3 regions of the Promicromonospora sp. NPDC050249 genome follow, and region 1 is predicted to be linked to each of the others. Evidence: riboswitches for the same ligand, from Rfam matches in the RefSeq annotation. Region 1 holds a riboswitch; each other region holds the start of a gene.

Region 1 (5,782 bases):
GAGGTCTGGTCCAAGCTGTGACCTGAAGATCGATCGGTCGTTGGGCGCCTCAGGCGGCCGCGCGCTGCTCCGCGGGACGACGGCGCAGGAGCGGCTGCTGGATGGCGGGCGGGTCGTAGGCCATGTCGAGGCGTCCGACGTCGGTCCCTGGCGGCACTATCGCGTCGATCCGGTCCAGGATCTCGTCGCTCAGGACCACCTCGGCGCCGGCGAGCGCGCTGTCCAGGTGCTCCATGGTGCGCGGGCCGATGATCGCGGAGGTGACGCCCGGGTGGGCGATCGTGAACGCCATCGCCAGATGGTTCAGCGGGATGCCGGCGTCCTGAGCCACGGGCACGAGCTGCTCGACGACGTCGAGCCGCTGCTCGTCGCGCAGGTGCTCGAGCCCGAACCGCGCCCGGTGGGTGTCGTTCTCCTGGCCCTTGCGGTACCGGCCGGTGAGGAGGCCTCCCGCGAGCGGGCTCCAGACCAGGGTGCCCATGCCGTACTGCTGGGCGACCGGCAGGACGTCGCGCTCGATCCCCCGGTTCAGGATGGAGTACGGCGGCTGCTCGGCCCTGAAGCGTTCCAGGCCGCGCCGTTCTGCCACCCACTGGGCCTGGACGATCTCCGCGGCGGGCATCGCCGACGAGCCGATGGCCCGCACCTTGCCGGAGTTGATCAGGTAGGTCAGCGCCGCCAGCGTGTCCTCGACGTCGGTCTCGGGGTCGGGGCGGTGGATCTGGTAGAGGTCGATGTAGTCGGTGCCCAGGCGGCGCAGCGAGTTCTCGACCTCGGCGATGATCCAGCGGCGGGAGTTGCCGCGGTGGTTGGGGTCGTCGCTCATGGGCAGGTGCACCTTGGTGGCGAGCACGACGTCGTCGCGCCGCCCCTTGAGCGCCTTGCCCACTATCTCCTCGGACTCCCCGTGCGAGTAGGCGTCGGCGGTGTCGACGAAGTTGATGCCGGAGTCGAGGGCCTTGTGGATGATCTTGATCGACTCCTCGTGGTCGGGGTTGCCGACTGCGCCGAACATCATCGCGCCGAGTGCGTAGGGGCTGACCTTGATACCGGTCCGGCCGAGGTTGCGGTACTGCATGGGGCCCTCCTGGGGTCGAGAGGTCTGGTGAGCGCCCCGGCGATGTCATACTCTTGGACTAAGCGGAACGCTCTTCCAGAACTATATGGAAAGGCGTTCCGGATAGCAAGGGATGGAGTGGAGTGACCCAGAACACAGCGCCGCGGCCGCTGCGCGCCGACGCGCAACGCAACATCGATTCGCTGCTCGACGCCGCGAAGTCGGCCTTCGGCACGTCCGGCGTGGACGCGCCCGCTAAGGAGATCGCCGACCTGGCCGGGGTCGGCGTCGGCACGCTGTACCGGCACTTCCCCAAGCGCTCGGACCTGGTCAAGGCCGTGTTCCAGCACGAGGTCGACGCCACCGCCGACGCCGCTTCCGCGCTGGCCGCCGAGCACGGACCGGTCGACGCCCTGGAGAAGTGGCTGCACCGGTACACGGAGTTCCTCGCGACCAAGCGGGGCCTCGCCTCGGCCCTGCACTCGGGCGACCCGGCCTTCGACGCGCTGCCCGAGTACTTCCTCGGCCGGCTCGGCCCAGCCCTGGGCTCCCTGCTCGACGCCGCTGTCGAGGCGGGAGCGATCCGCGCCGTCGTCAGCCCTCGGGACCTCCTGTACGCCGTGTCCAAGCTGAACCTGCCCATGGGCGACGAGGAGCCGGAGCACGGCCGGCGCATGATCGACCTGCTCGTGGACGGGTTGCGGTACAGAGCCGGACAGACCGCTCGGTAGGGTGGGCCCGAAATGGCGCGGGGCGCCGGGTACCTGCCCGGCTGAGATGCACCCGTGGAACCTGATCTAGGTAGTTCTAGCGAAGGGACGCCTCATGGGCTCACTCCTGCCCAACTCCGCCGCGCGCACCCGCCCGCCCGGACACCCCGCCGTCGCGCTGACGATCGCCGGCTCGGATCCCTCCGGCGGCGCGGGGATCCAGGCCGACCTGAAGACCTTCGCCGCGCTCGGCGGGTACGGCTGCGCGGTGCTCACCGGGCTGACCGCCCAGTCCACGACGGGCGTGACGAGGGTGCTGCCCGTGCCCGCCGACATGGTGACCGCGCAGCTGGAGACGCTGTTCGCCGACGTCGCGGTGGACGCCGTGAAGATCGGCATGACGACGGACGCCGCCGTCGCCCGGGCCGTCGCAGCGGCGCTGCGGCAGCTGCGGACCGCCGGGCGCGCGCCCTACGTGGTGCTCGACCCGGTGATGGTCTCGACGTCGGGCCACCGGCTGCTCGCGCCCGACGCCGAAGCCGTGCTGCGCGACGAGCTGCTGCCGCTGGCCGACCTGGTCACGCCGAACCTGCCGGAGGCGGCGGTGCTGCTCGGCGCCGAACAGGCCAGGGACGATCGCGAGGCGGCCGACCAGGCGCGCGCGCTGCTCAAGCTCGGGACGCGGTTCGCCCTGGTCAAGGGCGGGCACCTGGACTCGGCGGAGTCGGTCGACCACCTCGCAGGTCCGGACGGCGTCGTCGCCCTGACCGCCCCCCGGATTCCCACGCGGAGCACGCACGGGACGGGCTGCACGCTCAGCTCGGCGTGCGCGGTCCTGCGCCCCCGGCACGACGAGTGGGAGCCCGCCGTACGCGAGGCGAAGAACTACCTGACGGAAGCCCTGCGCGCCGCGGACGACCTGGTCATCGGCGGCACGGGCACGGCGCCGGGCCCCTGGCCCGGCCATGGCCCGGTCGACCACGGCTTCGGCACCCGCACCCTCGGCTGACGGGTCCGTCGATCCACCGAGGACGTCAGGCCGACTTGAGGAGCTCCGCCGCGCGGGCGCGGGCCCAGGCGTCGGCCTCCAGGACGCCCTCGACCGAACCCGCGTCGCCGGCGTCCGTCGTGGCGTGCGCCTCCACCACCGCGGCCACCGTGTCGACGATGTCCAGGAAGCCGATGGCGCCGTCGTGGAACGCGTCGACGCACACCTCGTTCGCCGCGTTGTAGACGGCCGGGTGCGTGCCACCGGCCTCGCCGACCTGCCGGGCGAGGCGGACGGCGGGGAAGGCGTCGTCGTCCAGGGGGGCGAACTCCCAGGTGGACGCCTTGGTCCAGTCGATGGGCACGTCGACGTCCGGCAGGCGGTCGGGCCAGGACAGGCCCAGCGCGATCGGCACGAGCATCCGCGGCGGACCGGCCTGGGCGATGGTGGAGCCGTCGGCGAACTCGACCATCGAGTGGATCATCTGCTGCGGGTGCACCACGACGTCGATCGCGCCGAACGGCAGGTCGAACAGCAGGTGCGCCTCGATCACCTCGAGGCCCTTGTTCACCAGCGTCGCGGAGTTGGTGGTGACCATGCGACCCATCGAGAAGTTGGGGTGCCGCAGAGCCTGCGCGGGCGTGACGTCGCGCAGCTCGGCGCGTGAGCGGCCGCGGAACGGCCCGCCGCTCGCGGTCACGACGAGCTTGCGGACCTCCGACGACGCACCAGAGCGCAGCGACTGCGCGATGGCGGAGTGCTCGGAGTCCACCGGCACGATCTGGCCCTCGCGCCGCACCGCAGCCTTGACCAGCGCGCCGCCGACCACCAGCGACTCCTTGTTCGCGAGCGCCAGCGTCGAGCCGGCGGCGAGCGCGGCGAGGGTGGGGCGCAGGCCAACGGATCCGGTGATGCCGTTGAGCACGACGTCGCTCCCCCGGCCGGCCAGCTCGGTCGCGGCGCCCTGCCCGGCGAGCACCTCGACGCGGTCGGCGCCGGCCTCGGCGAGGAGGGTGGTCAGCGCGGGGCGTGCGGCGTCGTCGGCCACCGCGACGGCGCGCACGCCGAGCGACGCGGCCTGCCGCGCCAGGAGCGGCAGGTCGGAGCCGCCTGCTGACAGCGCGTCCACGCGGAACCGCTCGGGGTTGCGCCCGATGACGTCGATGGCCTGCGTGCCGATGGAGCCGGTGGAACCGAGGAGGGTGACGCTTCGCATGGTGCACATACTCTCAGCCCTCGCCGGGCTGCTCGGCACGGCCGCGGCCGAACATCCGCCAGCCCTTGACCACGCCGCGGGGGTCGGGGACGGGCTCGCCGGCGGCCTCCCAGCCGGCGTCGTCGGCGAGCGGGACCACATGGAGGCCGAAGTCCGCGAGGATCACCGGGATCGCGCGGATGGCGGCGCGGTCCTTCTCGCGGTCCGCCTCCGACAGCTCGTCCCAGGGGCGCAGGTCCGGGTGCAGGCGCCGGGCGTCGTCCCGCTGCGGCCCGTAGGTCCAGCCCGCGGCGGTCTTCTCCGCCATCCACCGCTCGTGCTCGTCGACGGCGCGGGCGTCGACCACGGGTTCGGGGATCCGGCCGTGCTCGCCGTCGCCGGCGGGCGCGACGGTGCACCCCATCTGGCGGAGCCGGTCCGGGATGGCGCGCACCTGGGCGCGGTTCGCGGCCCGGAGGTCGTCGGAAAGGTCGACCCACGAGACCATCGCCGGGGTGCTCTCCCAGGCCACACCGCGTGAGCGCTGGTTGCGCAGGTAGGTCAGGTGGGCGGAGACAGCCATCAGGTCGTAGACGTCGTCGTGCACCAGCGCGCCGGGCGCCGTCGCCCTGCGCAGCAGCGTGCCCGGTTCGACGACGTCGAGCCGCCCGCCGAGGTCGTCGAGGATCGCGCCGTCATGCGTGCCGAACAGGCCGCCGAGGCCCGCAAGGCGGTTGAGGCGGAGCACGACGGCGCCCTCGCCGGCACGCCAGAGGTCGCTGTCCCGCAGCGCGTGCCGGAGCGCGTCCCCGTCGTCGTCGTGGCACACGTAGACCCGCTGGGGCGTGCCGATCGCGCGTACCTCGGCGAACGTCTCGACCGGGACGAGCCGGCAGGCCGCCCGGACGCTGGGCCAGCGCGCCCGCAACGCCTGCGCCGCGGCGCGCGCACCGGGACCGACAAGGGTCACCGTGAGCGGTTCGCCGCCGGACGCGATCTCGACGCTCCGCAGCCGTGCGAACGCGACGACGAGCGCCCTGCCGAACGTGCCGTGCCCGACCACCGAGATGTGCGGAGCCGCGCCGCGGGCGACCGTCTGGTCGCGCCGGGCCAGGGACCGGGCGACGAGCTCGCCCAGCGTGAAGAAGTCCACGCCCGGCTGCGGATGGCTCAGGTGGCGGGCCTGCAGCGCGAGCGCGAGCTCGGGGTCGCTGACGTGCGCGTTCAGCCGAAGGCCCGGCAGGGCGGGATCCCGCTCGGCGCGGTTGGCCACCGCCACCGTGAGCACGTTGACGCCGGGCTCGTCGTCCTCGCCCTCGCACGCGTAGAGCACCGCGGCGCCGGAGATACCTGCGTTGCGCAGCGACGCTGCGTCCCCCGTGGCGGTCCGCGCGACGGGCGCACCCCGGGCCGCGAGCGCCTCGGCGATGAGGTCGGCGACCGGCGTGCGCCCGACGACCACCGCGTGCCCCCGCATCCGGCGGGTGCGCATCGCCGCGATCTGGTCGGCGAACAGGGAGCGCACCGCCTCGAACACGGCGTAGCCGGTGGCGACCGGGGCGAGGAACCGTGCGGCCTGGAGCTGCCAGGGCAGGTCGCCGCCGTCGTTCGTGGCCTCCGCGCCGAGCACGAAGAGCTGGACGGAGTAGTAGACGACGTCCCACCCGGTGGTGCCCCAGACGAAGTCAGGAGAGGTCCGGTAGAGGGAGAAGCCCCACAGGCCCAGTACGAAGGCCACGCCGAACAGCGCGGTGAAGCCCGCACGCACCCACGACCGGCGCACGCGCAGCCGGCGCGGCCCGCCGCGGGGAATCACGAGCTCCGGTGCCGCC
Region 2 (5,782 bases), on a different contig from region 1:
CGACATGGTTTCCCCGAACCCGGGCGGCAGCGCGGCCGGGTCGGTGATCTCCCAGGTGGTGAGCAGGCTGCGCCCCGCCTCCAGCCGGAGGAACAGCCCGCCCAGCCGCCCGGGCGGTGTGCCGGTGGCCAGCACCACCCGGTCGGCGAGGATGGCGCCGCGGCTGGTGCGCAGCGCGACACCGGACCTGCGCCGGCGCACCTGGTGGACCCGGACGCCGTCGTGCACCGGCACGCCGCGGGCGCGCAGGCGGGCGCGCAGTGCCGAGAGCATCCGTAGCGGGTCCACCTGTGCCTGGCCCGGCAGGCGTACCGCGCCGTAGGACCGCGCGGGGTACGGCGGGTCCTCCTCCCACTGTGCGGTGAGTCCCTGGCGGGCGCAGGTCGCGAGTACCGCGTCGACGTCGGCCACCTGGTCGGGGGTCGCCGCCACCGTCAGGTCGTCCCGGTTCTCGACGGGGACGCCGAGGTCCTCGAGGGTGCGGCGCAGCCACCCCAAACCGGCGAAGTTGGCCGTGAGGTAGTCGCGCACCACCTCGTCGCCGTGCCGGGCGATCCGGGCGAGCCGGGTGCCCTGCAGCACCGAGAGCTTGCCCGTCGAGCGGGCGGTGGTGGTCGCTCGTGCGCCGCGGGCATCGAGCACCACGACGGAGGCGCCGCCGTCGGCGAGCAGCTGGGCGGTGACGACACCGGTGAGGCCGGCGCCGACCACCACGACATCGGTGCGGAGCGGGCCGGGGGCCATGACCCCCGGTGAACCGCTGCCGGTGGCTTCCAGGTCCGTCGTCGCGTCGTAGGGGGTCTCGCTCACGATGCACCTCCGCTGGTCGATCCGTGCTGCTCGATCAGTGCTGGTCGTCCCTGTGCCGACCCTCGGGCCGGCCCGTACCAGGCTGGCACGAGGGCCTGGCACTCGCAGTGCCTCGCTTCTAGAATCGAGGTGGCGGAGTCATGAAGCGGCTCCTGGTCCGCTTCGGATCCGGGAGGTTCAAGATGCCCCCTTCCCTGCAGCCCAGGCTCAGCATCGTGGACGGCGCCGGCGGCGACACGGCTGAGCAGTCACCGAGCTTCTCGGTGGGTGACCTGGCGCATGCTCTTGGTCTGGGGACCAACCTTCTTGTCGGCAGCTACCGCGTCGACATCATGTCTGGCACCTGGTGGTGGTCCGACGAGGTGTACACGATGCACGGGTGGAGACGGCACGAGGTTCAGCCGGGCCTCGAGGCGCTCCGGTCCCGCAAGCACCCCGACGATCGCGCCCGTGTGGTGCGGGCCGCAGCCGAGGCCCTGCGGACGGGCCGCCCGTTCGCGTGCGCGCACCGGATCGTGGACCGCAGGGGCCGCACACGCTCGGTGGTCGTCATCGGCCAAGGCCGACGCAGCGGCCCCGGCCGGTCGCCGGAGCTGGTCGGCTACGTCATCGACGTCACGCCGGTCCAGAAGGAGGCGCTGGCGCGTAAGTCCGAGGCGGTCGTGACCAGGGCCTTCGTCAGCCAGGCGGTGATCGAGCAGGCCAAGGGCGTCATCATGGCGGTACGTGGGGTGAGCGAGGAGACCGCGGGTCACCTGCTGCACGAAGCCGCCGGGCGGGTGGACATCCCGCTGCGCCTGGCCGCAGACCAGGTGATGGCCAGGCTGGGGACCGATCGCGAGGGGGCGGATCGCGAGCGGAAGGGCATCACGCAGGAAGCCCTCACACGCGCACTGGACGGCGTCGAGCCGGTGGGGCGGCCACGCGGGCACGACCCCCTGCTCACCCGGCGGCCGCGCAAGGCGTCGGCGGGCAAGTCCGCCTGACCCTGTGATCGGATGCCCGGCCCGGTGATCCTGGCCGGGCATCCGGTGGGTCAGCGCGCGGCGCGGCGGGCGGCGAGCCGCAGCGCCGCCGTCGACGCGCCCTTCGCCGCCATACGCTTCGCGAACACCGCGGTGCCCGCTGCGACCGCCGCGAACACGGTGGCCTGCACCAGGTCCAGCTCCGGGTCGTCCGCCTTGCTGGGCGCGTCGTTGCCGGTCACGCCCTTCCAGATCATGCTGACCGCCTTCTGCGCGACCCAGCCGGCTGCGAGCGTCAGGGCAAGAGTGCCGACCTTCTCGGCGAGTGTCTGTTCCGTCTCGATCTTGGCCATCTCTACACCGTAGCGTCCGACCAGCCAGTAGGCTGGCCGGACACGACAGGGGAGCGCCACACGGCGCTGAGAGTGCGGAACACCGCAGACCCTTGAACCTGATCCGGGTCAGACCGGCGGAGGAAGTCGAGGCACGATGTTGCGTCTTTCCGGTGCTCACGCGGGCACCATCCACGCTGTTCCGGCCGCCGGAGCGCTCTCCGTGGCACTCCTGCTCGCCGGGTGCGGCGGTTCCGGGACCGGTGGCTCCGACGGGGGCGACCCGGCGGCGTCCGGCACCGTGACCCTCGTGACCCACGACTCCTGGGCGCTCGACGAGAAGGTGGTCGAGCGGTTCGAGGAGGAGTCCGGTCTGACAGTCGAGGTCAGCGCGGCGGGCGACGCCGGGACCCTGGTGAACCAGCTGGTGCTGACCAAGGACGCACCGCTCGGCGACGCCGTCTTCGGCATCGACAACACCTTCGCCTCCCGCGCGCTCGAGGCGGGGGTGGTCGAGGAGTACACCCCGGCGGACCTGCCCGACGGCGTCGAGCAGCTGGGCGGCGCGCTCACCCCGGTCGACCAGGGCGACGTCTGCGTGAACGCGGACGCGGCCTGGTTCGAGAAGTCGGACCTGGAGGTGCCGAGGACGCTCGAGGACCTGGCCGACCCGCAGTACCGGGACCTGCTCGTGGTGAGCAACCCCGCGACGTCGTCTCCCGGGCTCGCCTTCCTGCTGGCGACCGTCGGGGCGTTCGGCGAGGACGGGTTCGAGGACTACTGGTCGTCCCTGGTCGACAACGGCGTCAAGGTCGCCGACTCGTGGGAGGACGCCTACTACGTGGACTTCTCGGGCGCCGGCGAGGGCGGCGAGCGCCCGCTCGTCCTGTCGTACGCGACGTCGCCGGCCTTCACCGTCAGCGAGGACGGCTCGGAGTCGACCACCAGCGCGCTGCTCGACACGTGCTTCCGGCAGGTCGAGTACGCGGGAGTGCTTGCCGGGTCGGACAACCCGGAGGGCGCTCAGGCGTTCGTCGACTTCCTGCTCGGCGAGGACGCCCAGGCCGCGCTGCCCGAGTCGATGTACATGTACCCGGCCGACCCGGCTACCGAGCTGCCCGCCGACTGGGAGAAGTTCGCACCCCAGGCCGAGGCGCCGTTCGAGGTGGATCCCGCCGAGGTGAGCGAGCATCGCGACGAGTGGATAGAGCGGTGGACAGAGACCGTAGTGGGCTGAGTCGACCGGGCCTGCGGCCCGCGCCGCTGCTCTGGGGGACGGCGGTCGCCGTCCCCCTCGGGTTCCTCGCCGTCTTCTTCGCCTGGCCCGTGGCCGCGCTGGTGGTCCGCGGATTCGTGCCCGACGGCGCGCTCGACCTCACCGGGTTCGCCGAGGTGCTGTCCAGCCCGCGCACGTGGCGGCTCGTGTGGCTCACGCTCACCCAGGCAGTGCTCGGCACCGCCTTCTCGGTGCTGCTCGGCCTGCCGCTCGCGTACCTGCTCTACCGCCGGTCGTTCCCGGGCCGGGTCCTGGTGCGCGGGCTCGTGACGGTGCCGTTCGTGCTGCCCGCCGTCGTCGTCGGCGTCGCGTTCCGCACCCTGTTCGCGCCCGGCGGCGCGCTCGGCTTCCTCGGCCTGGAGGAGTCGCTGGCCGGGATAGTCGTCGCCCTCGTCTTCTTCAACGTGTCGGTGGTCGTGCGGACCGTCGGCGGGCTGTGGGAACGGCTCGACCCCCGGACCGAGCAGGCCGCCGCGTCGCTCGGGGCGGGGCCCGTGCGGGTCTTCCGCACGGTGACGCTTCCCTCGCTGGCACCCGCTGTCGCGTCCGCGGCCTCGGTGGTGTTCCTGTTCTGCGCCACCGCGTTCGGCGTCGTGCTGGTCCTCGGCGGCGTGCGGTACGGCACCATCGAGACCGAGATCTGGACGCGCACCACCCAGTTCCTGGACCTGCGGACGGCGTCGGTGCTCTCGATCCTGCAGCTCGTGGTCATCTCGGGCGCCCTTGCGGTCTCCGCCCGGGCCCGCCGGCGCCGCGAGGCGGCGCTGCGCCTCGTGTCCGCGCACGGCTCCGCCAGGCGGCTGTCCTGGCGGTCGCCCAAGGACCTGACGATGGCGCTGGTGGGAGCGGCGATCGTCGGCGGGCTCATGGTGCTGCCGCTGGCCGGCCTGGTGACCCGCAGCTTTCGCGAGCCCGACGGCTCCTGGGGGCCCGGGAACTATGTGGCACTCGGGACCACCGGCGAGCGCAACGCGCTGGTCGTGACCGTGTGGGAGGCCACAGCGACCTCGCTGCGGACCGCGCTGGCCGCGACGGTGATCTCCCTGGTGGTCGGCGGGCTGGCGGCGCTCGTGGTGTCCCGGCGGCCACGGTCGGTCGGCGCACGCCGCGCCGTCGGGGCGCTGGACGGGCTGTTCATGCTCCCGCTCGGGGTGTCCGCCGTGACCGTCGGATTCGGCTTCCTCATCACCATGGACCAGCCGGTGCTCGGCGTGGACCTGCGGACCTCCGGGCTGCTCGTCCCCGTGGCGCAGGCCGTCGTCGCCGTGCCGCTCGTCGTGCGCACCGTGCTGCCGGTGCTCCGTGCCATCGACCCCCGGTTGCGTGAGGTGGCGGCGGTGCTCGGTTCCGGCCCCGGCCGCGTCCTGCGGACCGTTGACCTGCCGATCGCCCTGCGCTCGGTCGGCCTGGCCACCGGGTTCGCCTTCGCGGTGTCGCTCGGCGAGTTCGGCGCGACGTCGTTCCTCGCCCGGCCCGACGGCGCCACCCTGCCCGTCGTGATCTACCGCCTCATCGGGCGGCCCGGCGCCGAGAACTACGGGATGGCGCTCGCGGCGTCGGTGGTGCTCGCCGTGCTCACCGCGACCGTGATGATGGTGGCCGAGCGGTTGCGTGACGAGCGCGCCGGAGGGGAGTTCTGATGGCTGGGCTGGAGATCCGGGACGTCACCGTGCGGTACGGGGTCTCGACAGGCTCGACCCGCGGTCGGGGCCCGGCCGGGGTGACCGCGGTGGACGGGGTGTCGCTGATCGTCGCGCCCGGCGAGGTGGTCGCGCTGCTCGGCCCGAGCGGGTGCGGCAAGTCGTCGCTGCTGCGCGCCGTGGCCGGGCTGGAGCCGCTGGCCGGCGGCAGCGTCCGGTACGACGGCGAGGACCTCGCCGGGGTGCCGGTCCACAAGCGCCGGTTCGGGCTCATGTTCCAGGAGGGCCAGCTCTTCCCGCACCGGGACGTACGGCGGAACGTCGCCTACGGGCTGGAGACCCAGGGCCTGACCCGGGCGGAGCGGGACGAGCGGGTGTCCACACTGCTCGACCTCGTGGGGCTCGCCGGCTACGAGCAGCGGGCAGTGCCCACGCTGTCCGGTGGCGAGCAGCAGCGGGTGGCCCTCGCGCGGGCGCTGGCCCCGCGGCCCCGCCTGCTCCTGCTGGACGAGCCGCTCTCCGCGCTCGACCGGCAGCTCAGGGAGCGGCTCGCGGGCGAGGTGCGGGCGGCGCTCGTCGAGACCGGAACGACGGCGGTGTTCGTCACGCACGACCACGCCGAGGCGGCTGCCGTCGCCGACCGGATCGGCGTGATGGACCGGGGCCTGCTGCTGCAGGTTGCCGCCCCGGGGGAGCTGCGGGCCGCACCGGCGTCGGACCGCGTGGCGGAGTTCCTGGGCCTGCGCGCCTGAGCCGTTC
Region 3 (5,782 bases), on a different contig from region 1:
GGGCACGCCGTGGGGCACAGCGGCCGAGACGACGCTCGGCGAGAAGTAGCGGACCGCGATCAGCACCGAAAGAAGAGCCACGGCCCCTGCCGTCACGATGTGCCAGATCACCGGGACCCCCATCGTGGCCACGAGAGCGCCGATCCCAGCGCCGATCACCGTTCCGAACGAGAACCCGGCGTGGAAGATCGGCATGACCGCACGGCCGAGGCGCTGCTCCACCGCCGCGCCCTCGAGGTTCATCGCGGCGTCCCAGACGCCGGCGCCCACGCCGAACAGGATCAGCCCGAGTCGCACCGCGAGGTGCGCGTCGGCCACGACGCCGTACCCGGCCACCACCAGCCCCACCACCACGACGCTCGCGAAGGTGACCACCGTCCTCGCAGTGCCGAAACGCTCGGCGACCAGGCCTGACAGCGGGATGGCCGCGACGGAGCCGACGGACCCCGTGAGCAGCAGCAGACCCATCTCCTGCTCGGAGAAGGCCAGCCCGTCCCGGACGGCCGGAAGACGTGATGCCCAGCTCGCGAAGGCGAACCCACTGGCGGCGAAGACGACGAAGACCGCACGAGCGGCGGCGTGTGCAGTAGGCACTGAACTCCTTGGTGCGATTGAATCTCCCGACCGTAAGCCACAATCTGGGACCAGCCCAGCAGATTCCTGGGCCCCGCACCACTGGTGCCGAGTGAGAGACAAGGAACCCGCGATGAGCCGCCAGACCGTACGACCGACCCTCGCGAGGGTCGCCGAGCTGGCCGGTGTCTCCGTCTCCACCGCGTCGCTCGCCTTCTCCGGCGCCGGACCGATCACCCCGGAGACCCGGGAGAAGGTGCTGGCCGCCGCACGCGAGCTCGAGTACTCCGGTCCCAACCCGCTGGGGCGGCAGCTCCGCTCGGGACGGTCCGGGATCGTCGGTGTGGTGATCGGTGACCAGCTCGGCAGGTCGTTCCGCGACCCCGTCTCCACCCAGGTGCTGCACGGCCTGGTCTCCGCGATCGGTGAGCAGGGCCTCGGTGTGCTGCTCGTGCCCGGTATGCCGCAGGGCGCCACCACGCAGTCCATGGGGCTCGCCGCCGAAGCGGGGCTGCCGCCCGCCGTCGACCCGCTGGTCGAGGCCGCCGCGATGGACGTCGCGGTGCTCGTCTGGGGCACCATGAAGGACGACCCGAACCTTGCCGCGCTGCAGCGGCGCGGCGTGCCCGTCGTGGTCGGTGAGGGACAGGAGGTGTCCGGCGTGCCGGTGGTGGGCGTCGAGGACCGGCGCGGCGCCGCCGACGCGGTGCGACACCTCGTCGAGCTCGGGCACACGCGGATCGCGGAGATCACGCTGCCGTTCGGGCGGGACGAGCGGTCCGGGCTGGTCGACGCGGATCGGCTCGCGTCCGCCGAGCGCACGCCGACGCGCAACCGGCTGGCCGGCGTGCGGGACGTCATCGAGCCCGTCATCTCGTGGGAGACGCCCGCCTCGCTCGTGGAGCACGGCCGCGACGCCGCCACCGAGATCCTCTCCGAGTGGGCGCCCGCCCGGGACCGTCCGACGGCGATCATCGCCCACTCCGACCTGCTCGCCGCCGGTGCCGTGATCGCCGCCCGCGAGCTCGGGCTGCGGGTTCCCGAGGACGTTTCGGTAGCGGGGTTCGACGGCCTCGACCTGCCGTGGCTCTCCCCCGACGTGCTGACCAGCGTGCATCAGCCGCTCGTCGAGAAGGGCCGCGCGCTCGGTCTGGCCGTCATCGCGCTGCTGGCCGGCGAGGACCCCCCGTCGGTGATGCTGCCCGTGAGCCTGGTCGAGGGCACGACCACGGGCCCGGTGCCCGACCTGACCTGACCCTCCGCGGCCCGTCCCCACAGGTCCGCGAAGTAGAGCAACTGTCCGGACATGCGCTCTACTTCGCGGACCTGTCGGGGGCGGGTGTCAGGCGCGGAGCCTGGGCTCCGGGAGGTAGACCTCGCCGCCCGACTCGCGGAACTCCGCGGACTTCTGTGCCATACCCTCCGCGGCCGCCGCGTCCGCGAGCGCCGCCTGGTTCTGCGCCCCGCCGAACTCGTCGCGGATGTCCTGCGAGATCCGCATCGAGCAGAACTTGGGCCCGCACATCGAGCAGAAGTGCGCGGTCTTCGCAGCCTCGGCCGGAAGGGTCTCGTCGTGGTACGACTCCGCGAGCTCCGGGTCGAGCGACAGGTTGAACTGGTCCCGCCAGCGGAACTCGAAGCGGGCCTTGGACAGGGCGTCGTCGCGGTCGCGGGCGCCGGTGTGGCCCTTGGCGACGTCGGCGGCGTGCGCGGCGATCTTGTAGGTCACCACGCCGGTGCGGACGTCGTCGCGGTTCGGCAGGCCGAGGTGCTCCTTGGGCGTGACGTAGCAGAGCATCGCGGTGCCGTACCGGGCGATCTCGGTGGCGCCGATCGCTGAGGTGATGTGGTCGTAGCCGGGCGCGATGTCGGTCACGAGCGGGCCGAGCGTGTAGAACGGGGCGCCGTCGCAGAGCTCCTGCTGCCGCTCCACGTTCTCGCGCACCAGGTGGAAGGGGACGTGTCCGGGTCCCTCGACCATCACCTGGACGTCGTAGGCCCAGGCCCGCTTCGTCAGCTCGGCGAGCGTGTCGAGCTCGGCGAACTGCGCGGCGTCGTTCGCGTCGGCGAGCGATCCGGGCCGCAGGCCGTCGCCGAGGGAGAAGGCGACGTCGTACCGGGCGAAGATCTCGCAGAGCTCGTCGAAGTGCGTGTAGAGGAAGTTCTCCTGGTGGTGCGCCAGGCACCAGCCGGCGAGGATCGACCCGCCGCGCGAGACGATGCCCGTGACCCGGTCGGCGGTGAGCGGCACGTACCGCAGCAGCACGCCGGCGTGCACCGTCATGTAGTCGACGCCCTGCTCGCACTGCTCGATCACGGTGTCGCGGTAGATCTCCCAGGTCAGCGCGCTGGCGTCGCCGTTGACCTTCTCGAGGGCCTGGTAGATCGGCACGGTGCCGATGGGCACCGGCGAGTTCCGCATGAGCCATTCCCGCGTGGTGTGGATGTCGTCGCCCGTGGACAGGTCCATGACGGTGTCGGCGCCCCACTTGGTGGCCCACTCGAGCTTTTCCACCTCCTCCGCGATGGAGCTGTGGACGGCGGAGTTGCCGATGTTCGCGTTGACCTTCACGAGGAACGCCCTGCCGATGATCATCGGCTCCGACTCCGGGTGGTTCACGTTGTTCGGGATGATCGCCCGGCCCGCGGCCACCTCGCTGCGCACCAGCTCGACGTCGCAGCCCTCGCGCACCGCGACGAACCGCATCTCGGGCGTGATCACGCCCTGGCGCGCGTAGTGCATCTGGGTGACGGTCCGGCCGGGGAGCGCCCGGCGGGGCCGACGTCGTTCACCCTGCCACTCCTGGCTGGCCGCACCGCGGCGCAGCGCGCCGCGCCCGTCGTCGGCCAGTGCCCGGTCGCGGCCGTCGTACTCCTCGGTGTCTCCGCGCGCCACGACCCAGGGTTCGCGGGCCGGCGGGAGGCCGCGGACCGGGTCGGAACCGGGGCCCTGCGTGCGGTAGACGCGGACCGGCTCGTTGGGGGCGCCGTCGGGCGACGGCGCCAGCGTGATCTCCGTGACCGGCACCCGGAGACCGGTGTCGTCCTGCGGTGTGCTGGACCCGCCGTCGTGCTCGTGGTCGCGCTCGTACTGGTAGGCGAGCGTGCGGGACTGGGACTTCTCCATCATGAGACTCCTGCTTCCTACGCCGGTGTTAACCGGACAGGTTCAACGGTCCCGGGCCGTACAGCCCGATCTCAGCCCCTGCGTGAGGCACCCGTGGGATCGCCGCCGAGGTTAGCACTGTCCGGCACTTTCCTTCTGCCCCGCCGCCGACCGTGATAAGCAAGGCCGGACGGCTCGCTCACCCCAGCAGCGAGCCCGGGACATGGAGGCTGGAATGCCGGTACGGAACAACCTGCGAACGAGGGCGTTCGCGTTGGCGGCTGCGGGGGCACTCGTGGTCCAGACAGGGATCGTGGCGGGTGCGGTGTCAGCGGCGGGAGCTGAGGTGAGCCCTACGGCTTCGGACAACCAGATCACCCTGACCTCCTGGGAGGGGCGCCGGGAGCTGCTCGCGGGCGAACGCGACGGACTGCGGTTCGACGTCCACGGCGGGCTCTTCCTGCCCCGCGGAGGCGACCTCGTGGACTACACGGACCCGTTCGGCGACGGCACGCCCGTCACGTACGAGACCGGCACGTGGACCTCGCCCGTCGTCGAGACCGGGTACCCGATCAAGCAGGCCGTTCCGTCCTGGAACGCGGACACCCCCACGGGCACCTGGGTCGAGGTGGAGTTCCGCGGCCGTAAGGCCGACGGGACATGGACCAAGTGGTTCGTGATGGGCCGCTGGGCGTCAGGCGACGAGTTCGCGCCGGCCGACGGGCGCGTCGGCGACATCCACCGCACCTCCCTGAACGGCCAGGGCGACACCGACGCGGCCCTGTTCACCGACACGTTCGTCGCGAGGGCGGGCTTCGAGCCGGACGCGTTCCAGACCCGGGCCCGGCTGTACCGGCCCGAGGGCGCCAGGACCTCGCCGCGCCTGGCGTCGGTGAGCACCATGACCAACGAGAACCTGCCCGACGAGCACTACACGGGAACCAGCGACTTCACGCTCGGGCGCGAGGTATCGCTCGACGTGCCGCAGTACAGCCAGAACATCCACCGCGGCGAGTACCCCGAGTTCGGTGGCGGCGGCCAGGTGTGGTGCTCGCCGACGTCGTCCACGATGGTGATCTACTCCTACGGACGCGAGGTGCCTGCCGAGGAGCTGGAGGACATCGTCGCTCCCAACGGCGACCCGCAGGTCGACTACGCCGCGATGAACACCTGGGACTACGCGTACGAGGGTGCGGGGAACTGGCCGTTCAACGCCGCCTACGCCCACAGGTTCGGGCTGAAGTCGTTCGTGACCCGGCTGCGCTCCCTCGCGGAGGCCGAGAAGTTCATCGAGGCGGGTATCCCGCTCACCGTCTCGCTCAACTTCGACGAGGCGGAGATGCCCGAGGCCGGTTACAGCACCCCCGGGCACCTCGTCGTGCTGATCGGGTTCACCGCGGACGGTGACCCGATCATCAACGACCCGAACAAGGCCAGCAACGAGGAAGTGCGACAGGTCTACACGCGCGAGAACTTCGAGCGCGTATGGCAGACGTCGACCGACGGCGTCACGTACGTCTACCACCCGAAGAACGTGAAGCTGCCGGCCAACATGCCGGGCGTCACGCAGAACTGGTAACCCCATCCCGCCGAGGTAGAACTGTGGCGAGATAGAACGGCAGCGAAGCAGGACCAGGGCTTGGCGCTCGGGTTCTACTTCGCTGCAGTTCTATCCCGCCAGTTCTATCCCGCCCTGGTTCTACCTACCTCGGCGGGACCTGCTTCGGCTCAGAGGTGTACGTCGCCGACGTGTAGCCGTCCGCGGAGACCGTCACCTGCACGGTGAGCTCAGCGCCCTGGTCGAGGCCCGTCACCAGGTACCGGTCACCCTTCGCCCAGCGCACCGGCTCGCCGTCGCGCAGCCAGCGGTACTCCACGTCGACCTCGCCCGGCAGGTACGTGCCGGCGTCCGCACGCAGGACCTTCCCCGGCTTGGCCCGGCCCTCGATGCTCGGCCCGGTCACGTCCGCCACCACGGGGTCGTGGATCTCGACGTCCGCCGCGTTGACGAAGACGTACCGGTGCGCCAGCCAGAGCTGGTAGTACACGTCGTCGCCCCGCACCACCGTGCGGTCGCCCGGCCCCGTGCCGTCGAACGTGGCG

The links. Region 1 has a riboswitch for thiamine pyrophosphate ahead of thiD (bifunctional hydroxymethylpyrimidine kinase/phosphomethylpyrimidine kinase). Riboswitches for the same ligand answer to the same signal wherever they lie in the genome.
Region 2: it holds a riboswitch for thiamine pyrophosphate, as region 1 does, so the genes downstream of both, AB0I32_RS22305 (thiamine ABC transporter substrate-binding protein) here and thiD (bifunctional hydroxymethylpyrimidine kinase/phosphomethylpyrimidine kinase) in region 1, are expected to answer to the same signal.
Region 3: it holds a riboswitch for thiamine pyrophosphate, as region 1 does, so the genes downstream of both, thiC (phosphomethylpyrimidine synthase ThiC) here and thiD (bifunctional hydroxymethylpyrimidine kinase/phosphomethylpyrimidine kinase) in region 1, are expected to answer to the same signal.

Annotation. Positions count from the first base shown of each region.
Region 1 covers NZ_JBFAKY010000001.1:300,724-306,505, forward strand. Annotated here, with positions in the region: gene AB0I32_RS01345 (aspartate aminotransferase family protein) at 1-21, shown strand, start outside; gene AB0I32_RS01350 (aldo/keto reductase) at 50-1,078, opposite strand; gene AB0I32_RS01355 (TetR/AcrR family transcriptional regulator) at 1,201-1,788, shown strand; TPP riboswitch at 1,797-1,893, shown strand; gene thiD (bifunctional hydroxymethylpyrimidine kinase/phosphomethylpyrimidine kinase) at 1,883-2,776, shown strand; gene dxr (1-deoxy-D-xylulose-5-phosphate reductoisomerase) at 2,802-3,971, opposite strand; gene AB0I32_RS01370 (RyR domain-containing protein) at 3,985-5,782, opposite strand, start outside.
Region 2 covers NZ_JBFAKY010000034.1:30,121-35,902, reverse strand. Annotated here, with positions in the region: gene AB0I32_RS22320 (FAD-dependent oxidoreductase) at 1-810, opposite strand, end outside; gene AB0I32_RS22315 (PAS and ANTAR domain-containing protein) at 993-1,796, shown strand; gene AB0I32_RS22310 (DUF4235 domain-containing protein) at 1,847-2,128, opposite strand; TPP riboswitch at 2,166-2,270, shown strand; gene AB0I32_RS22305 (thiamine ABC transporter substrate-binding protein) at 2,265-3,344, shown strand; gene AB0I32_RS22300 (iron ABC transporter permease) at 3,320-5,023, shown strand; gene AB0I32_RS22295 (ABC transporter ATP-binding protein) at 5,023-5,775, shown strand.
Region 3 covers NZ_JBFAKY010000015.1:2,122-7,903, forward strand. Annotated here, with positions in the region: gene AB0I32_RS14005 (MFS transporter) at 1-594, opposite strand, end outside; gene AB0I32_RS14010 (LacI family DNA-binding transcriptional regulator) at 707-1,828, shown strand; gene thiC (phosphomethylpyrimidine synthase ThiC) at 1,916-3,703, opposite strand; TPP riboswitch at 3,698-3,803, opposite strand; gene AB0I32_RS14020 (C39 family peptidase) at 4,026-5,258, shown strand; gene AB0I32_RS14025 (N-acetylmuramoyl-L-alanine amidase) at 5,383-5,782, opposite strand, start outside.